Regions from separate parts of the Pseudoalteromonas sp. SR44-2 genome, predicted to be linked through region 2. Evidence: predicted binding sites of a transcription regulator. Region 2 holds the regulator's gene; each other region holds the start of a gene.

Region 1 (4,237 bases), on a different contig from region 2:
AATGCTTCGGTTGTTTGCCCAGAAAGCGTACGCCCTGAAGCGTCGGTAATAGTGCCCGAGATCATAACTGGTAATGTGCGCCCTGCTTGCTCAAAGGCTTCTTCTACACCAAACGAGGCGGCTTTTGCATTAAGCGTGTCGAATATAGTTTCAATTAGTATTAAGTCGGCGCCGCCTTCCATTAATGCAAGGGTAGACTCTACATACGCAGTAACCAGCTTATCAAAGGTGACGTTTCGGTAACCCGGATCGTTTACGTCTGGCGAAATTGAACACGTTTTAGATGTCGGCCCTAAAACACCGGCTACATAGCGCGGCTTTTCTGGCGTTTTAGCCGTAAATTCATCGCAAATTGCGCGTGCTAATTTAGCCGACTCTACGTTTATTTCACGGCTTAGGTTTGCCATGTCGTAATCTTCCATCGAAATAGTGGTCGAGTTAAACGTGTTGGTTTCGATAATATCGGCGCCCGCTGATAAAAAACCACGATGAATATCAGTGATTAAGTCGGGCTTAGTTAGGCTTAATAAATCGTTATTGCCTTTAATTAATACATGCCAGTCTTTAAAACGCTCTCCGCGATAGTCTTCTTCTTCTAGCTTATGATCTTGGATCATGGTGCCCATAGCGCCATCTAAAATTAAAATGCGTTCTTTTAATGCGGCACTTATTTCGGCTTGCTTATTATTTGTAGGCGCGTTATTCGGCATAGTTGTTAGTCCTCACGTCTTGGCTAACTAAATTAATATCATACGGTGTGGTTTGGTACACGTAGTAATTTAACCAGTTCGAAAAAAGTAAAAAAGCATGGCTTTGCCACGTTTTTGAAGGTTGTTTGGTTGCATCGTCATCCGGAAAGTAATTTTCGGGCTTTGGTGCATTAGGGCTTTTTTTACAATCGCGCTCGTATTCTGCCTTTAGCGAGTCGGCGTCGTACTCTGGGTGGCCGGTTATAAACACTTGGCTACCTGATTTATTTTTAAGTAAGTAAGCCCCTACTCGCTCAGAACCTGCCAGTACAACGAGCTCTTCACAGGCGTTTATTTTATTTATATCAATATGGCCGTAGCGTGAGTGCGGTACTAAAAAGGTATCGTCGAATCCGCGAGTCAGTGCACCGTGATCAAAATAACACTGGTGAGTAAATACGCCACACAGTTTATCGTCTTTTAAATCGCGTTTTAAATTGTAACGGTGATATAACGCTGCATGCGCTGCCCAACACGAAAATAACGTAGAGGTAACGTGTTGCTCAGCCCAATCAATAATGACCTTTAGCTCATCCCAATACGCTACATCGTCGTATTCTAAATGGGCAAGTGGCGCACCGGTTACTATTAATGCATCGTAATTGTTGTCTTTAACCTCAGAAAAATAACGGTAAAAGGTATCAAGGTGCTCTTCTGAATTGCTGCTACTGCGGTGAGTGTCGAGGCGCAGTAGTTCTACGTTTACTTGCAAAGGCGAATTGGCAAGTAAGCGAATAAACTGAACTTCGGTTTCTACTTTATTAGGCATCAAGTTTAAAATAGCCAAACGCATTGGGCGTATTTCTTGCGTTTTTGCACGACTTTTTGGCATTACAAATACGTTTTCTTGACGTAAACGTGCAATTGCCGGCAACTCGTCTTTTACTGTAATTGGCATACTTTACTCCTGCTCATAAAAACCGAGGCTTAATTATGAACTGAAAGTAAAAAATATCAACCTCTAGATGTATAGATGTCCAAATGAAATTTATTCATGGTTTTTTTAAGACTTACTAAAAGCTATAGATGAGGGGCAGTGCATTTATATTGAAGTACTTTGTTTTAGTGAATTGAAACAGCGCTACTAAAATCAGTAGCGCTATTATAATTAAAAACGATAATTTACAGATAAATTAAGAGCGTAAATATCGCCTTCATTTGTATCAAAATATTGGTATTCAGCACTTACTTGCCAGCGTTGAGTTAGCCTAAAGTCAACGCCAGTTCCGTACGTTACGCCGCCTTCATCGTAGTTTTGCTCAGTTATTAGCGTAGAATTTGTATCTGTACCAGTTATTGATTCTGCAAGGTTTTTTAAGTCGCCTTCATTGTAACTTAATTTATTTCTACCATAGCCACCAAATAAAAACACATCAGCTCGAGATGAAATTGGATAATTAGCTTTTACAAATATACTTGTTTGCAAATCAAGGCTTGAATCGATTTCGCTCTTAATGAATTCTGAACTAAGCGAGCCGTCCTGTGGGTTCTGAGTGTAAACAATTCCGTTTAGAGGCATTGACTCATCATTTAACCCAAAACCTATACGCCCTTCTAATGCAAAGTAACGCGAAAACTGATATCCAAACCGGCCATAAAGCGTTGTAAACTGTATGCTATCACTCTCGTATACATCAATTTGCGTAGACCCTATCCCTATTCCTTGGTAATAACCATTTACGTGGAGTATGTCTGCTTGGCTCGAAAATGAGTATAAACCTAAAAGTAATGCCCCTAACTTTGTAACTATTTTCATGTTCATTCCTTTAAACCTTTGTAATATTTAATAATGTGATGTTTAACAACAAACTAAGTGTGGCCTGCCTATATAACTTGCTTATACTTTACAGTTTGTAAATATACTGTACCACTTTTGTTAAAAATGGAATGTATTTGAACAATATAAAACAATAGATTACAGAATTTTACACAATAGAAATCCTGTAATAGCAGTGTTTTTAACGAGCAATCAAAACAAAGTACCGCTTAGGTAAGTGCATTGTTCTATACAGCATTCGTTGACTGTTTCACCCGTCAGCCACTACAATACAACATTGAAATTTTTATTATTATTTGAAGGCTTTCCTCCATGGTTTTACCTGATAAATTTATATTCTCGATGAGTCGAGTATCTAAGGTTGTGCCACCTAAGCGCACTATCTTAAAAGATATTTCGTTGCACTTTTTTCCTGGCGCTAAAATTGGTGTGCTTGGTTTAAACGGTTCTGGTAAATCTACGTTACTACGTATTATGGCCGGTGTTGACCAAGATTTTGAAGGTGATGCACATCCTCAGCCTGGTACTAAAATTGGCTATTTACCGCAAGAACCTGTTTTAGACGAAAGTAAAACAGTACGTGAAACTGTTGAAGAAGCTGTTGGCGAAGTTAAACACGCACTTAAACGTCTTGACGAAGTGTATAACGAATACGCCATGGAAGACGCTGACTTTGACGCACTTGCAAAAGAGCAAGGCGAGCTTGAAGCTGTTATTCAAGCGCACGATGGTCATAACATCGACAACGTTTTAGAACGCGCAGCTGATGCACTTCGCCTGCCAGAGTGGGATGCTAAAATTGAGCACCTTTCAGGTGGTGAGCGTCGTCGTGTTGCTATATGTCGATTATTACTTGAAAAACCAGACATGCTTATTCTTGATGAGCCTACTAACCACTTAGATGCAGAGTCGGTTGCATGGTTAGAGCGCTTCTTACACGATTACGAAGGCACTGTTGTGGCAGTAACGCATGACCGTTACTTCCTTGATAATGTAGCTGGCTGGATATTAGAGCTTGACCGTGGTGAAGGTATTCCATGGGAAGGTAATTACTCTTCTTGGCTTGAACAAAAAGATGCGCGCTTACAGCAAGAACAAAAATCTGAAAAAGCACGTCAAAAATCAATTGCGCAAGAACTTGAATGGGTTCGTTCAAACCCTAAAGGTCGTCAAGCTAAGTCAAAAGCACGTATGGCTCAGTTTACTGAAATGCAGCAGTCTGATTACCAAAAACGTAACGAAACTAACGAGATGTTTATTCCACCTGGTCCGCGTTTAGGTGACCAAGTACTTGAAGTAACTAATCTTCGTAAGAGTTTTGGCGATCGCGTTTTAATTGATGACTTAAGCTTTAGCATGCCAAAAGGTGCCATTGTGGGCATTATTGGCGCGAATGGCGCGGGTAAATCAACGCTGTTTAAAATGATAAGCGGTGAGCAAACGCAAGACAGCGGTAACATCAGCGTTGGCGAAACAGTACACCTTGCGACCGTTGATCAGTTCCGCGACGGTATGGACGAAAGCAAAACTGTTTTCCAAGAAATATCAGACGGACAAGACGTACTGAAAATTGGTAACTTTGAGTTCCCAAGCCGAGCATATGTAAGTCGCTTTAACTTTAAAGGTAACGATCAGCAAAAGTTTGTTAAAGACCTATCAGGTGGTGAGCGTAACCGCTTACACCTTGCTAAGTTATTAAAAGCTGGCGGCA
Region 2 (4,237 bases):
ACGTGCTGACCACAGTTCCCCATGCGCAAGTAACGCAGCCTCTTTTAGCTGCTCAGCTTGAGCAAGTTCTGCAATATTACTAAGCTCGGTATTTAGTGTTTTAAGTGCGCAGCGCTTTAAATCAGCTTGTAATAACTGCTCAATTAAATCGCTTTGATGGTTATTTAACTGCAGTAAAATATCAGCGACAGCTTGCGTGTCTTGCAGCTGATAACTTTGCCACAACGACACAAGTGTATCTGTAGTTTTACCTGCAGCAGACACCACAACACAGTCGCCCGGCTGAGTATGCCCAATAATTATTTTAGCTACGCTTTGATAGCGCTCACTAGAGCTTAAGCTTGAACCACCAAATTTATGTACACAATTGACCATATTTATACCAATTCGCTTAATTAAGTTGTCTATTTTGAGGTAAGAAAACCGTATCGATAACAAGGCAAAAATTTCGTTATTTAGTTGTTCCTGGCAATTGCTCCTGCATTGCTCTACCTCCTGCATCCATGCAGTCGTATATCAGAAACTTTTAACGATGTTAGCGTGCGGTTTAATCCCTCAAATTGATTAGGTATTATTGCGGATTGGTATTACTTACCAAAGCGCTGGACGGGCTGCACTTAATTTAACGTTTCCACCAGAAGTGCCAGCACCTTTGCCTACACGGCCAACATTTTTATTTTGCCCTGGTTTTACAAGTTCAAATACTCGTTCAAAGTCAGCTATTAAATCGTGTATATCTTCAATCCCAACCGAAATACGAATAAGCGTATCGCCCACACCCGCCTCTAAACGTGCCTTTGCCTCCATGCCTGCGTGCGTCATAGTTGCGGGGTGACAAATTAAACTCTCTACGCCACCTAGTGACTCAGCTAAACTAAACGTTTTAAGACTAGTTAAAAATGCCGCAGCGTCATTTATATCGCCTTTAATATCAAAACTAACCATGCCACCAAAGCCAAGTTGTTGTGCTTTAGCAAGCTCATGTTGAGGATGCGACTCAAGTCCTGGATAGTAAACTTGGCTTACAAAATTGGAGCTTTCAAGGTACTTAGCTATTGCTAGCGCATTTTCTTGGTGCTGCCTTAAGCGCACATTTAAAGTACGTAGACCACGAAGCGTTAAATAACTATCAAAAGGGGCGCCCGTAATACCAATATTATTTGCCCACCAAGCAAGCTCATCACCAAGCGCTTGTGTTGCAGCAATAAGAGCGCCGCCCACTACATCTGAGTGCCCGTTAATATATTTAGTAGTTGAATGCACCACAATATCTACACCAAACTTAATAGGGTTTTGTAAGGCAGGAGACAAAAATGTGTTATCTGCGGCAACCAATGCACCACATTGCTTAGCAACATCGGTAACCGCTTTAATATCGGTTAAACGAAGTACTGGGTTACTTGGAGTCTCTATCCAAATAAGCTTAGGTTTAATTGCTAAAATTTGTTGAAGGCTTTCTTCTTTTGTTAAATCTAATACTTCAAGCTTCAATAGTCCGCGTTTTTGTAACGATGTAAATAAACGATAGCTACCACCATAACAATCATGTGGAATTACTAATGTGTCGTCACTGTTAAGTAGCTGAGTAGCTAAATGCACGGCTGCCATACCAGTGGCCGTAATTATGCCACGAGCGCCGCCTTCAAGCTTAGCAAGCGTCTCTGCTAAAATATCACGATTAGGGTTACCACTGCGGCCATAATCATACTCACGCTTAGTATCAAAGTCGGCAAACGAATAAGTCGTTGATAAATAAATTGGCGGCACCACTGCACCATGATGTTTATCAGCATCAACGCCGTTACGTACAGCAATGGTCGCTTTGTTTTTTTCGCTCATATTCGTCACCTGATTAATTTGGATGTTTAGACGTCTAAAAGAGTAAGTTATCCGTTTTAATAAGTCAAAGGATTTTAAAGCTCTAGATGGCTAAAGTTAGGAAAGGCGTTTGCAAGTATCACATTTTAGCTCACAAAAGTGAGCTTATTTTTACATCCCAAATAGGCTTATTAAGATAGATCGGTATCTATTATTTGACTATCTTTTTTAAATCGATAGAATTTCACGCATATTTACACGCTTTTTATACCGTGTGAGAAATTAATAATCTGAGGCAACGATACATCTTATGGCTAAATGGAATGGTGAGTATATTCACCCATACGCAGAACACGGGAAAAAATCAGAGCAAGTTAAAAAGATCACCGTTTCGATCCCGCTAAATGTATTAAAAGTTTTAACGGATGAGCGTACGCGTCGTCAAATCAACAACCTTCGCCATGCAACAAATAGTGAATTGCTATGTGAAGCGTTTTTGCATGCCTTTACTGGTCAACCTTTACCAAATGACGATGACCTACGTAAAGACAACGCAGAAAAAGTACCAGAAGAAGTTAAAAAGATAATGCAAGAAATGGGTTTAGAAGTGCCTATTTTAAACGAAGAATAAATCGTTACCTTTTTAATCAAAAAACCTCAGCATTGCTGAGGTTTTTTTGTTTAAGCGTTATATATTACGCCATATAATTTTCAGGCAAATCAATTTGCGCAACACCCGACTCTACCGCAGCAAGTGCTACAGCTTTAGCTATACGCGGTAGTAAACGCGGATCCATTGGTTTTGGAATAATATACTGCGCACCAAACTCTAGTTTATCCACGCCTGCGGCTTTTAAAACTTCTGCAGGTACAGGCTCTTTGGCAATACTACGAATAGCCTCAACTGCAGCAATTTTCATTTCATCGTTAATCGCGCTTGCACGTACATCAAGTGCACCACGGAAAATAAACGGGAAACATAAAACATTGTTAACCTGGTTAGGGTAATCAGAGCGCCCTGTTGCCATAATTAAATCGTTGCGTGCGCCGTGAGCAAGTGCAGGATCGATCTCTGGATCTGGGTTTGAACAGGCAAACACGACCGGCTTTTCTGCCATTAGTTTTAAATCTTCGGCAGCTAACAAGTTAGGACCCGAAACACCAACAAACACATCAGCATCTGCAATTACATCTTGCAATGTGCGTTTATCGGTATTGTTAGCAAAAAGCTGTTTATATTCGTTTAAATCATCGCGACGAGTATGAATAACACCTTTGCGGTCAAGCATATAAATGTGTTCACGCAGTGCACCACACTTAATTAACAGTTCCATACACGCAACTGCAGCAGCGCCTGCACCTAAACATACAATTATTGCATCTTCAATTGATTTACCTTGTACTTCTAGCGCATTTAACATGCCGGCAGCCGTAACAATGGCGGTGCCGTGTTGGTCGTCATGAAAAACAGGAATGCTACAACGCTCTATTAATGCTTTTTCAATTTCAAAACACTCTGGTGCTTTAATATCTTCAAGGTTAATACCACCGAATGTGTCAGCAATATTGGCAACCGTGTTAATAAAGTCTTCTGTTGTTTTGTGCTTTACTTCAATATCAATAGAATCAAGCCCTGCAAAACGTTTAAACAATAACGCCTTGCCTTCCATTACGGGCTTAGACGCTAAAGGACCTAAATTACCCAAGCCCAAAATTGCAGTACCATTAGTGATAACCGCAACCATGTTACCCTTACCGGTATATTTATATGCATTTGCAGGATCTGTGGCAATTTCACGTACAGGCTCAGCGACACCTGGGCTATAAGCTAGGGCTAAGTCTTGAACTGTTTCAGCTGGTTTTGTTAGCTCAATGCTAATTTTACCAGGTACGGGATGTGAGTGATAATGTAGTGCTTGTTCACGAAAGTCAGACATAACGCGATGGTATCCTGCAATTTAAGTTAAAGTGAGAGGTGGAGTCTTGGGGTACGATACCCTTATTATTTTTAAATTCCAAGCAATATCAGGTCTATCCTGTTATATGCTATATCCTTTAATTTTAAGAGGTTTTTCAGTAACTTTGCAGGATTATATAAACATTTGATAAATAAAAATTCACCAAAAAAGTAAGTTTTGAGGTGCGTTTATGTCTATTACAATATTAAAAAAATGTATGTTTAACGCATCATCATAAACTTAAAATAACAGCCTACTACACTACTTTAAAAACAGATAAGCCCACGTTAGCTACTTTTATCAACCTAGTTAAAATTTGTACTATTTAAAATATAGAGAATATCTATCGATTTGTCTGTAAAGGTTTATGCATACTCAGAATAAGAATAGGAAATAGTTATGCAAGGTGTGATGTAGCTCGAGCAAGCTAAATAAGATAAGAAGTGGTAAATTTTAGACAC
Region 3 (4,237 bases), on a different contig from region 2:
ACATAAGCGAAATATCTAGAGTACATCACTACGACATATGCAAAATAGGTAATGATAGTGATAAAGAAGAACGCTTTTAAAGGTATTGGTAAAAGCTCGTGTGCCAAAAAAAAGATTAGAGAAAACAGTAAGTATATAAGTACTCTTGGTACTATTGAATTAGCTTGTATGGGCGCTTTTTCATTTAAGTATTTAACCACGTTTTCAGAGTCATATTTGTCCTCCATCCATTGTAATGACTGTTGTGTTAGCGGAAGCGCTATAGCCGTTAGTGTAACTAATACTGTGGCTATATAAGTTATAATATTAGAAATATTGAAGAGAGCATTGTTCGCTGCCAACTCTAAACAGCTACCTGCGTATAGTTCACCCATAATTTTGAGTGTTATATTAATTGATTCCATTTATCTGACTTCCCTATCCACAATTATCATTTACAGAATATTTTTAACGTTCTGTCGTTCATAACTAATTGATAGTAATGCTATCTTAATTACCTGGTCAATCAGCAAGTTAAGTGAATATAAATTATTAGCTTAATTTAAAGCTCTAAACTCCATTAAGATTAAGTTCAAACAAAAAAGCAAGCCATGAGGCTTGCCAAGAAGGGTGCTAATTAGCTCTTACCTAGCCTTTAAGCTATTAATTTTTCAGCAAGGTTTAATTCCATAATAGCTTTTAATAAACGGTATAAGTTAATTGATGCATCAATTTCTTCTTTACGGTTTGTTAAGCTTTCAATATTTAAGCCCAGCGGTACATCTAAATGCGCACAGCTTTTAAGTATTAAGTCGAGGTTTTCGCGGCAAATACGGACCGATTCGCTTAATGTATTGTCTGCATCAAGCATGCGCCATTTTGTTGCCTCTGGCACTGAGATACCCAACCATTGCATAAATTCTAAGGTTTTTTCGCCGCCGCACGGGGTAAACGTTAATATAATACGTTGTGGTGTAATACCCTGCGCTTTACATGTACGTGCGTAGCTAGTGATTAGCTCTATAGTCGCTTGTGCATCGTAAACAGCTTGCGATATAAAAAACTGACAACCTTGTGCTGTTTTTTCTATTAATCGTTCGTGCTCATTTCGTTTACTTGAATGGCGCTCGGCAATCGTAACGCCACCTAAAAAGAAATCATCTGATTGCTCAGCCATCGCTTTATAAGCATCTGGCAGGCTTAGCTTTATATCGCCTATCGATGATGGGCTACCTACTAAAACAACATTTTGTAAATCGTAGTCGTTTTTAGTTTCACTTAGCCAATCTTTAAATTCGCCTACGCCACGCTGCGCCACACTTTTATAAGTAATCACATCTTGTGCAGATAAATTACGAAGTAAATGGCTGTATTCACGCGGATCAACGGTTTGTTTAAACGCAAATGGGCGGTCTTGATTAGTTCGGCTGCTTTCGTCTTGAATGTCGTAAATTATCACGCCGTCGTATTCAATTTCGTGTAAGCGACCTAATAGCTTTTCTGCAATGGTTTTTAATTGCGCTTTATCGGTGCCAATTTTAGGCGGGGTAGTACCAATAAGATAAACACCTTGATTGGTGTCCACTATCTTCTCTTTTAATGATAAAGCCATAATCCTCATTCCAGCCAAGTGCGTGTTGATGGATTTAATATAGCAGCCATTTAGACGTCTAGATAGATTTATTTAATGAAAGTTTTTCAATTAACATGATGTTTATTCATAGTGCTTGTTCCCATAATTTATAATTGACACAGTTGTTTACATAATAAATTCCCTTGGGGCTCTTATATTTATTGGCTTTGGGGCATAATTAAAGAGTTAAATCTGACAACAAATTTGCTCAATTTAAAAAGGGACAACAATGAAATTTAAATTATTAGCAACCAGCTTAGCGGTATCGCTGGCCTTAACGGGTTGCGCCATGCAACAAAACCAAAGCACGCAAACAACAGCACAACAAGAACAAGTAAATAAAGCTGATGACCGTGTTTTTTCACAAGATTACTTAATTGAAGAGCTAGAAAACGGCTTACGTGTCATGGTTGTTAAAACCGATTACCCTGATGTAGTGTCGCTACAAATTCCGGTATCGGTTGGATCGCGTAACGAAGTTGAAGAGGGCAAAACAGGCTTTGCTCACTTTTTTGAACACATGATGTTTAAAGGCTCACAAAAATACCCTGAAGATGTGTACTCAGACATATTAAAAAATTCAGGTGTTGATAACCGCGCTTATACAACAAACGATTACACAAATTACCATTTAAACTTTTCAAAGCAGCACCTTGATAAAGTACTTGAACTTGAAGCTGATATTTTTCAAAACTTAACCTACACCGAAGAGCAATTTAGAACAGAAGCACAAACGGTAAAAGGTGAGTACTTAAAAAACAACGCGAGCCCAATTCGTAAATTATTAAGCGCTGTACGTGAAGAAGCGTTTGATAAGCACACGTATAAACACACCACTATGGGCTTTTTTAAAGACATAGAAGCCATGCCTGATCAAATGGCCTATGGTAAAGAATTTTTTGCTAAGTTTTATAAGCCTGAGTATGTGTCACTTGTCATCGTGGGCGATGTAGACCCACAAGCAACAATGGCAATGGTTAAAAAGCATTGGGGCAGCTGGAAAAAGGGTAACTATGTTGCTGACATTAAAGCAGAACCTGTTCAACAAGCACCAAAATATTTGCACCAGCAAGATGAAGCGCTACCAGGGCATTGGTTACTCGTATCGTACAAAGGCGCTGCGTGGGAGCCTGCTAAAAAAGACAGAGCGGCACTAGATTTAATCTCACAGCTTTATTTTTCAAATAATTCAGATTTATATCAAGAGCTAGTGGTCGACAAACAAATTGCCAGCCAAATGTTTACCTATAACCCAGAGACTAAAGATCCGGGTTTATTACACGTATTTGTTAAAGTAGAAAACGCAGACGATTTAGCCACTGCGCGCGATGCCATCAATCGAACTTATGCAAAAGCACGCACTGAGCTTGTTGATGAGCAAAAGCTAAGTGATTTAAAATCGAATCTTAAATACAGCTTTATTAATGGCTTAGATTCGTCGCAAGCGATTGCATCAACCCTTGCCAGCTACATGCATTTTGAGCGCGATCCTGAGGTTATAAACCAGCTGTATAAATCGGCAGATAACATCACCAGCGCAGATATTAAAGCCGTTGCTAATAAATACTTTACTGATAACGCACGTACCACATTAACAATGTCGGCACTTGATAAAGCCCCAGGTTTTGAGCAAGAAGTTGATTTAAATGCGCTTACTGCAAAGCTTGAACAAGCACCAGCGAAGCCTGCATTTAAAGTACTTGATAAAACCAATAGCTCGCCATTAATCGATGTTAACTTTTTATTCAATACCGGCGCGGCTGCCGACCCACAAGGTAAAAAAGGTGTTGCAGCGCTCACTGCGGCTATGCTTGCTCAAGGTGGCTCAGAGGCGACAAGCTATAAAGATATTCAAAAAGCCCTTTATCCGCTTGCAGGTAGCTTTGGTTATCAAATAGATAAAGAAATGCTGTCGTTCCAAGGGCGTATTCATAAAGACAATGCAGCGCAGTGGTATTCACTTGTGAGCGATCAATTACTAAATCCAGGTTTTAGAGACGATGACTTTAAGCGCCTTAAAAAAGAAATGATCGACGGTATTAAGTCAGGCTTAAAAGCATCTAACGATGAAGAGCTAGGCAAAGAAGTGCTATACAGTGCACTTTACAAAAATCACCCTTACGAAAGTTACAACTACGGTGATATTTCGGATTTAGAAGCGTTGACGCTAGATGATGTTAAAGCGTTTTATAACAGCGAGCTTACGCAATCTAAACTCACGGTTGGCTTAATTGGGGCTGTGCCTGCAAACCTTAAAGCTAAAATGATGAGCGATTTTGCAACGCTACCAAAGGGTGAGCAAAGCCGTTTAAGTATTCCTGATGCGCCAGCGCTTAAAGGTCATCATGCAACGATTGTAGAAAAATCGGCACAATCGACGGCGGTATCGTTTGGTTTCCCTATTGATACAATTAGAAGCAGTGAAGACTGGACAGCCCTTTGGCTTGTGCGTTCGTACTTTGGTGAGCACCGTAGTTCTAACAGCTTTTTATATGAGCGCATTCGTGAAACTCGCGGCATGAACTACGGCGATTACGCATACATTGAATACTTTCCACGTGGTATGTTTCAAACCAAGCCAGATGCAAACCTAGGGCGCTCTGAGCAAATATTTCAAGTGTGGTT
Region 4 (4,237 bases), on a different contig from region 2:
CGCGCTAAAGCACGACCTACAAACAAAAAAGCCCGCCCTGTTTTACACAAGGGGGGCTTTTAATCTTTAAAGCAAGCGATTAAAAAAGCTCGTTTGCTTTACTTACAATGTTTGCCACTGTAAAGCCAAAGTGCTCAAACAACTCACCAGCAGGTGCTGACTCGCCAAAGGTAGTCATACCTACTACTGCGCCATTTAGACCTACGTACTTGTACCAGTAATCAGCAATACCTGCTTCTACTGCTACGCGGCGTGTAACAGATGCCGGTAATACGCTTTCTTTGTACTCTGCGCTTTGATCTTCAAAGGCATCAGTACATGGCATAGATACAACACGTACCTTTTTACCTTGGCTGCGTAGCTCAGTTGCTGAATCTTGTGCTAGTTGCACTTCAGAGCCCGTCGCAATGAAAATAATCTCAGGATTGCCGTCACAGCTAAGAATGTAACCACCCTTTTTAACATCGCTTAATTGCTGTGCGTCACGCGCTTGTTGCTCAAGACCTTGGCGAGTAAAGATTAACGATGTAGGACCGTCTTTACGCTCAATAGCTTGTTGCCATGCAATTGCCGACTCAACTTGGTCACATGGGCGCCAGTTGTATAAGTTAGGCGTTAAACGCATGCTTGCAATTTGCTCTACTGGTTGGTGAGTTGGACCATCTTCACCAAGGCCGATTGAATCGTGCGTGTATACAAAAATGCTTGGTTGCTTCATTAATGCAGCCATACGTACGGCATTTTTTGCATATTCAACAAACATTAAGAACGTAGCACCGTAAGGAATAAAGCCTTTATGAAGAGCAATACCATTCATAATTGCCGACATACCAAACTCACGTACACCGTAGTAAATGTAGTTACCGCTTGCATCGTCGTGTGTTAAACCTTTAGAGCCATCCCAAATTGTTAAGTTTGAGCCTGCTAAATCGGCTGAGCCACCCATAAATTCTGGTAATAACGGACCAAATGCGTTTAATGCATTTTGTGATGCTTTACGAGACGCTGGGTTTGCTGGGTTTGCTTGTAATTGCTCAATGTACGCTTGAGATTTTTCAGCCCAATCGCCAGGCAGTTCGTTATTAATACGACGCTTATATTCAGCTGCAAGCTCTGGGTATGCTTTTGCATATGCTGCAAACTTTTCGTCCCAGCTTGATTCAAGCTGCTGACCTTTTTCTTTGCTATCCCATTGTGCGTAAATATCATCAGGAATTTCGAACGCATCGCCAGTCCAACCTAAAAATTCGCGAGACGCTTTAATTTCGTCATCACCTAGTGGTGCACCGTGACAATCGTGGCTACCAGATTTATTAGGTGAGCCGTAACCAATAATTGTTTTACAACAAATTAGTGATGGTTTATCGGTAACACTTTTAGCTTCTGCAATTGCAGCACTTATAGCATCGCTGTCGTGGCCATCAACACCACTAATTACATGCCAACCATATGCTTTAAAGCGAGCTGGTGTGTCATCTGTAAACCAACCTTCTACTTCACCATCGATTGAAATGCCGTTGTCATCCCAAAATGCAACAAGTTTACCCAGACCTAATGTGCCAGCAAGTGAACCTGCTTCATGAGAAATACCTTCCATAAGGCAGCCATCGCCCATAAATGCATAGGTAAAGTGATCAACAATATCGTGACCTTCACGGTTAAACTGTGCAGCTAGCGCTTTTTCAGCAATTGCCATACCTACGGCATTTGTGATCCCTTGACCTAATGGACCCGTAGTAGTTTCGATTCCCGGTGCATAGCCATATTCAGGGTGACCTGGTGTTTTAGAATGCATTTGACGGAAGTTTTTAATTTCGTCCAATGGTAAGTCGTAACCACTTAGATGCAATAGAGAATAGATAAGCATTGAACCGTGGCCGTTTGAAAGAATAAATCTGTCACGGTCAGCCCACTCTGGATTAGTTGGGTTATGCTTTAGATAATCGCGCCATAATACTTCAGCGATATCGGCCATGCCCATAGGGGCTCCAGGGTGACCAGATTTGGCCTTTTGTACTGCGTCCATTGACAAGACGCGAATAGCATTTGCAAGTTCTTTGCGAGATGGCATGAATTCTCCTACCTTTATGTGTATTTGCGCGGGTATTTATGTGTTTGTTTATGCACCCAAGTAACTTGGGTTTGCTTATAGCGACCATTCTTACTTATTGTGGGGGCTGTGTGCAATTAAAAACCCTATAAAAGTGAGGCATTATGAATATTTTTTAAGACCAAAAAGTTATTAGTAATTTTATTTAGACGTCTAGGCGTAAAAACACTATGCAAGGTGTTTTGTTTTCGATAAAATACGCCCCTTAATTTTTTAGCGCTAATACCGACGTTTGTGAAGCGCAATATTTGTGAGCAGAAATACAATGGCAAAACATTTATTTACTTCTGAATCAGTTTCTGAAGGTCATCCGGATAAAATCGCCGATCAAATCTCTGATGCGGTACTTGATGCTATCCTAGAGCAAGACTCTCATGCCCGTGTTGCGTGCGAAACTTACGTAAAAACAGGTATGGTTATGGTTGGTGGTGAAATCACTACTAGCGCATGGGTTGACATTGAAGAAATTACACGTAAAACAGTACGTGAAATTGGCTACACGCATTCAGACATGGGTTTCGATGCAGATTCATGTGCAATTTTAAACACTATTGGTAAACAGTCTCCTGACATTAACCAAGGTGTTGACCGCACTAGCCCAGAAGAACAAGGTGCTGGCGACCAAGGTCTTATGTTTGGTTACGCATGTAACGAAACAGAAGTGCTAATGCCTGCGCCAATTACTTACTCACACCGTTTAGTACAGCGCCAAGCTGAGGTTCGTAAAAGTGGCGAGCTTAACTGGTTACGTCCAGATGCAAAATCTCAAGTTACTTTTGCATACGAAAACGGCAAGCCAGTAGGTATTGATGCAGTTGTACTATCTACTCAGCACAGCGAAGACATTTCACAAAAAGATTTAGTAGAAGCCGTGATGGAAACTATCATCAAGCCAGTGCTTCCTGCAGAGCTTGTTACAAGCGCGACTAAATTTTTCATTAACCCAACGGGTCGTTTTGTAATTGGCGGACCTATGGGTGATTGTGGTTTAACAGGTCGTAAAATCATTGTTGATACATACGGTGGTATGGCGCGTCATGGTGGTGGTGCTTTTTCTGGTAAAGATCCATCAAAAGTTGACCGTTCAGCTGCATACGCTGCACGTTACGTAGCTAAAAATGTAGTAGCTGCTGGCCTTGCTGATAAGTGTGAATTACAAGTGTCTTACGCAATCGGTGTTGCAGAGCCTACCTCTATCAGCGTTGAAACGTTTGGTACAAGTAAGTTAGAAGAAAGCCGTTTAATCGAGCTTATTCGTGAACACTTTGACTTGCGCCCTTACGGCTTAATTCAAATGCTTGATTTAGAGCGCCCTATCTACCTTCCTACAGCGGCTTACGGCCACTTTGGTCGTGACGAATTCCCTTGGGAACGTACAGATAAAGCTGATGCACTTCGTGCAGCCGCTGGCCTTTAAGTTAAAAGTGTTAAAGTAAATTAAAAACGGCCCTTAATAGGGCCGTTTTTGTATCTAAAACTTATCAGTTGCATTGTTTGTAGTGCGTCTACAAAATAACTATAAAATCGACCTCGAATTCTTTTGTACTTTAGGTATATACTCATTTCATTATAAAAGCTTTAGGGATAGTTAAATGGCCGATAACTTTCGCGTTATATTTGCAGGACTTGCCGATAACGTTGACATAAAAACAGCGTGCGCAAATTTAGCTGCAAAATTAAAAACGTCAGATGAAAAAGTAGCTCTTTTTTTTAAAGGTAAGCCGCTGTTTGCGCCAAGCGATAAAGACAAAGCGTTAAAACAGAGTAAGTTATTAGCAAGCTTAGGTATTAAAAGTAAGCTGCAAGCTGTTTCAAACACCATTCAAAATAGCTCCCCCGCAGCTGCAAGTAACAACCAACGTGATGAACGTATTTTTGATGCTCTAGATTACATCACTAGCAGCTTAATACGTCTTGAAGAAAAACTAGAAGAGCTAGAGCAACGCCTTCCTGAAGCTCAATTAAAAACACCAGACGAAAGTGTAGACGAATGGCAAAATGACGACCTAATGCTAGATGAGGATTTAGCGCCTCCTAAAAAACGCAGTAACTTACTTTTATATTCATTGATTGCAACTGCCACCATTTTGCTAGTCGTACTGGCTGTTTTTTTAATTTTTCCCGATT

The links. The regulator MetJ, encoded in region 2, represses methionine synthesis genes. The targets are predictions, from matches to a motif close to TAGACGTCTAGACGTCTA.
Region 1: a site for MetJ is predicted at 1,712-1,729, ahead of metA (homoserine O-succinyltransferase). Genes of this name have one in related genera too.
Region 3: a site for MetJ is predicted at 1,635-1,652, ahead of H5115_RS03715 (methylenetetrahydrofolate reductase). Genes of this name have one in related genera too.
Region 4: a site for MetJ is predicted at 2,257-2,274, ahead of metK (methionine adenosyltransferase). Genes of this name have one in related genera too.

The regions. Positions count from the first base shown of each region.
Region 1 is NZ_JACJDW010000007.1:39,925-44,161, reverse strand. Features, by position in the region: gene H5115_RS06065 (homocysteine S-methyltransferase family protein) at 1-710, opposite strand, end outside; gene metA (homoserine O-succinyltransferase) at 700-1,647, opposite strand; gene H5115_RS06055 (porin family protein) at 1,858-2,505, opposite strand; gene ettA (energy-dependent translational throttle protein EttA) at 2,839-4,237, shown strand, end outside.
Region 2 is NZ_JACJDW010000006.1:71,737-75,973, reverse strand. Features, by position in the region: gene metL (bifunctional aspartate kinase/homoserine dehydrogenase II) at 1-375, opposite strand, end outside; gene metB (cystathionine gamma-synthase) at 592-1,839, opposite strand; gene metJ (met regulon transcriptional regulator MetJ) at 2,129-2,449, shown strand; gene H5115_RS05365 (malic enzyme-like NAD(P)-binding protein) at 2,514-3,755, opposite strand.
Region 3 is NZ_JACJDW010000004.1:69,536-73,772, forward strand. Features, by position in the region: gene H5115_RS03710 (hypothetical protein) at 1-404, opposite strand, end outside; gene H5115_RS03715 (methylenetetrahydrofolate reductase) at 635-1,591, opposite strand; gene H5115_RS03720 (pitrilysin family protein) at 1,842-4,237, shown strand, end outside.
Region 4 is NZ_JACJDW010000015.1:47,608-51,844, reverse strand. Features, by position in the region: gene tkt (transketolase) at 80-2,071, opposite strand; gene metK (methionine adenosyltransferase) at 2,376-3,527, shown strand; gene H5115_RS10970 (hypothetical protein) at 3,703-4,237, shown strand, end outside.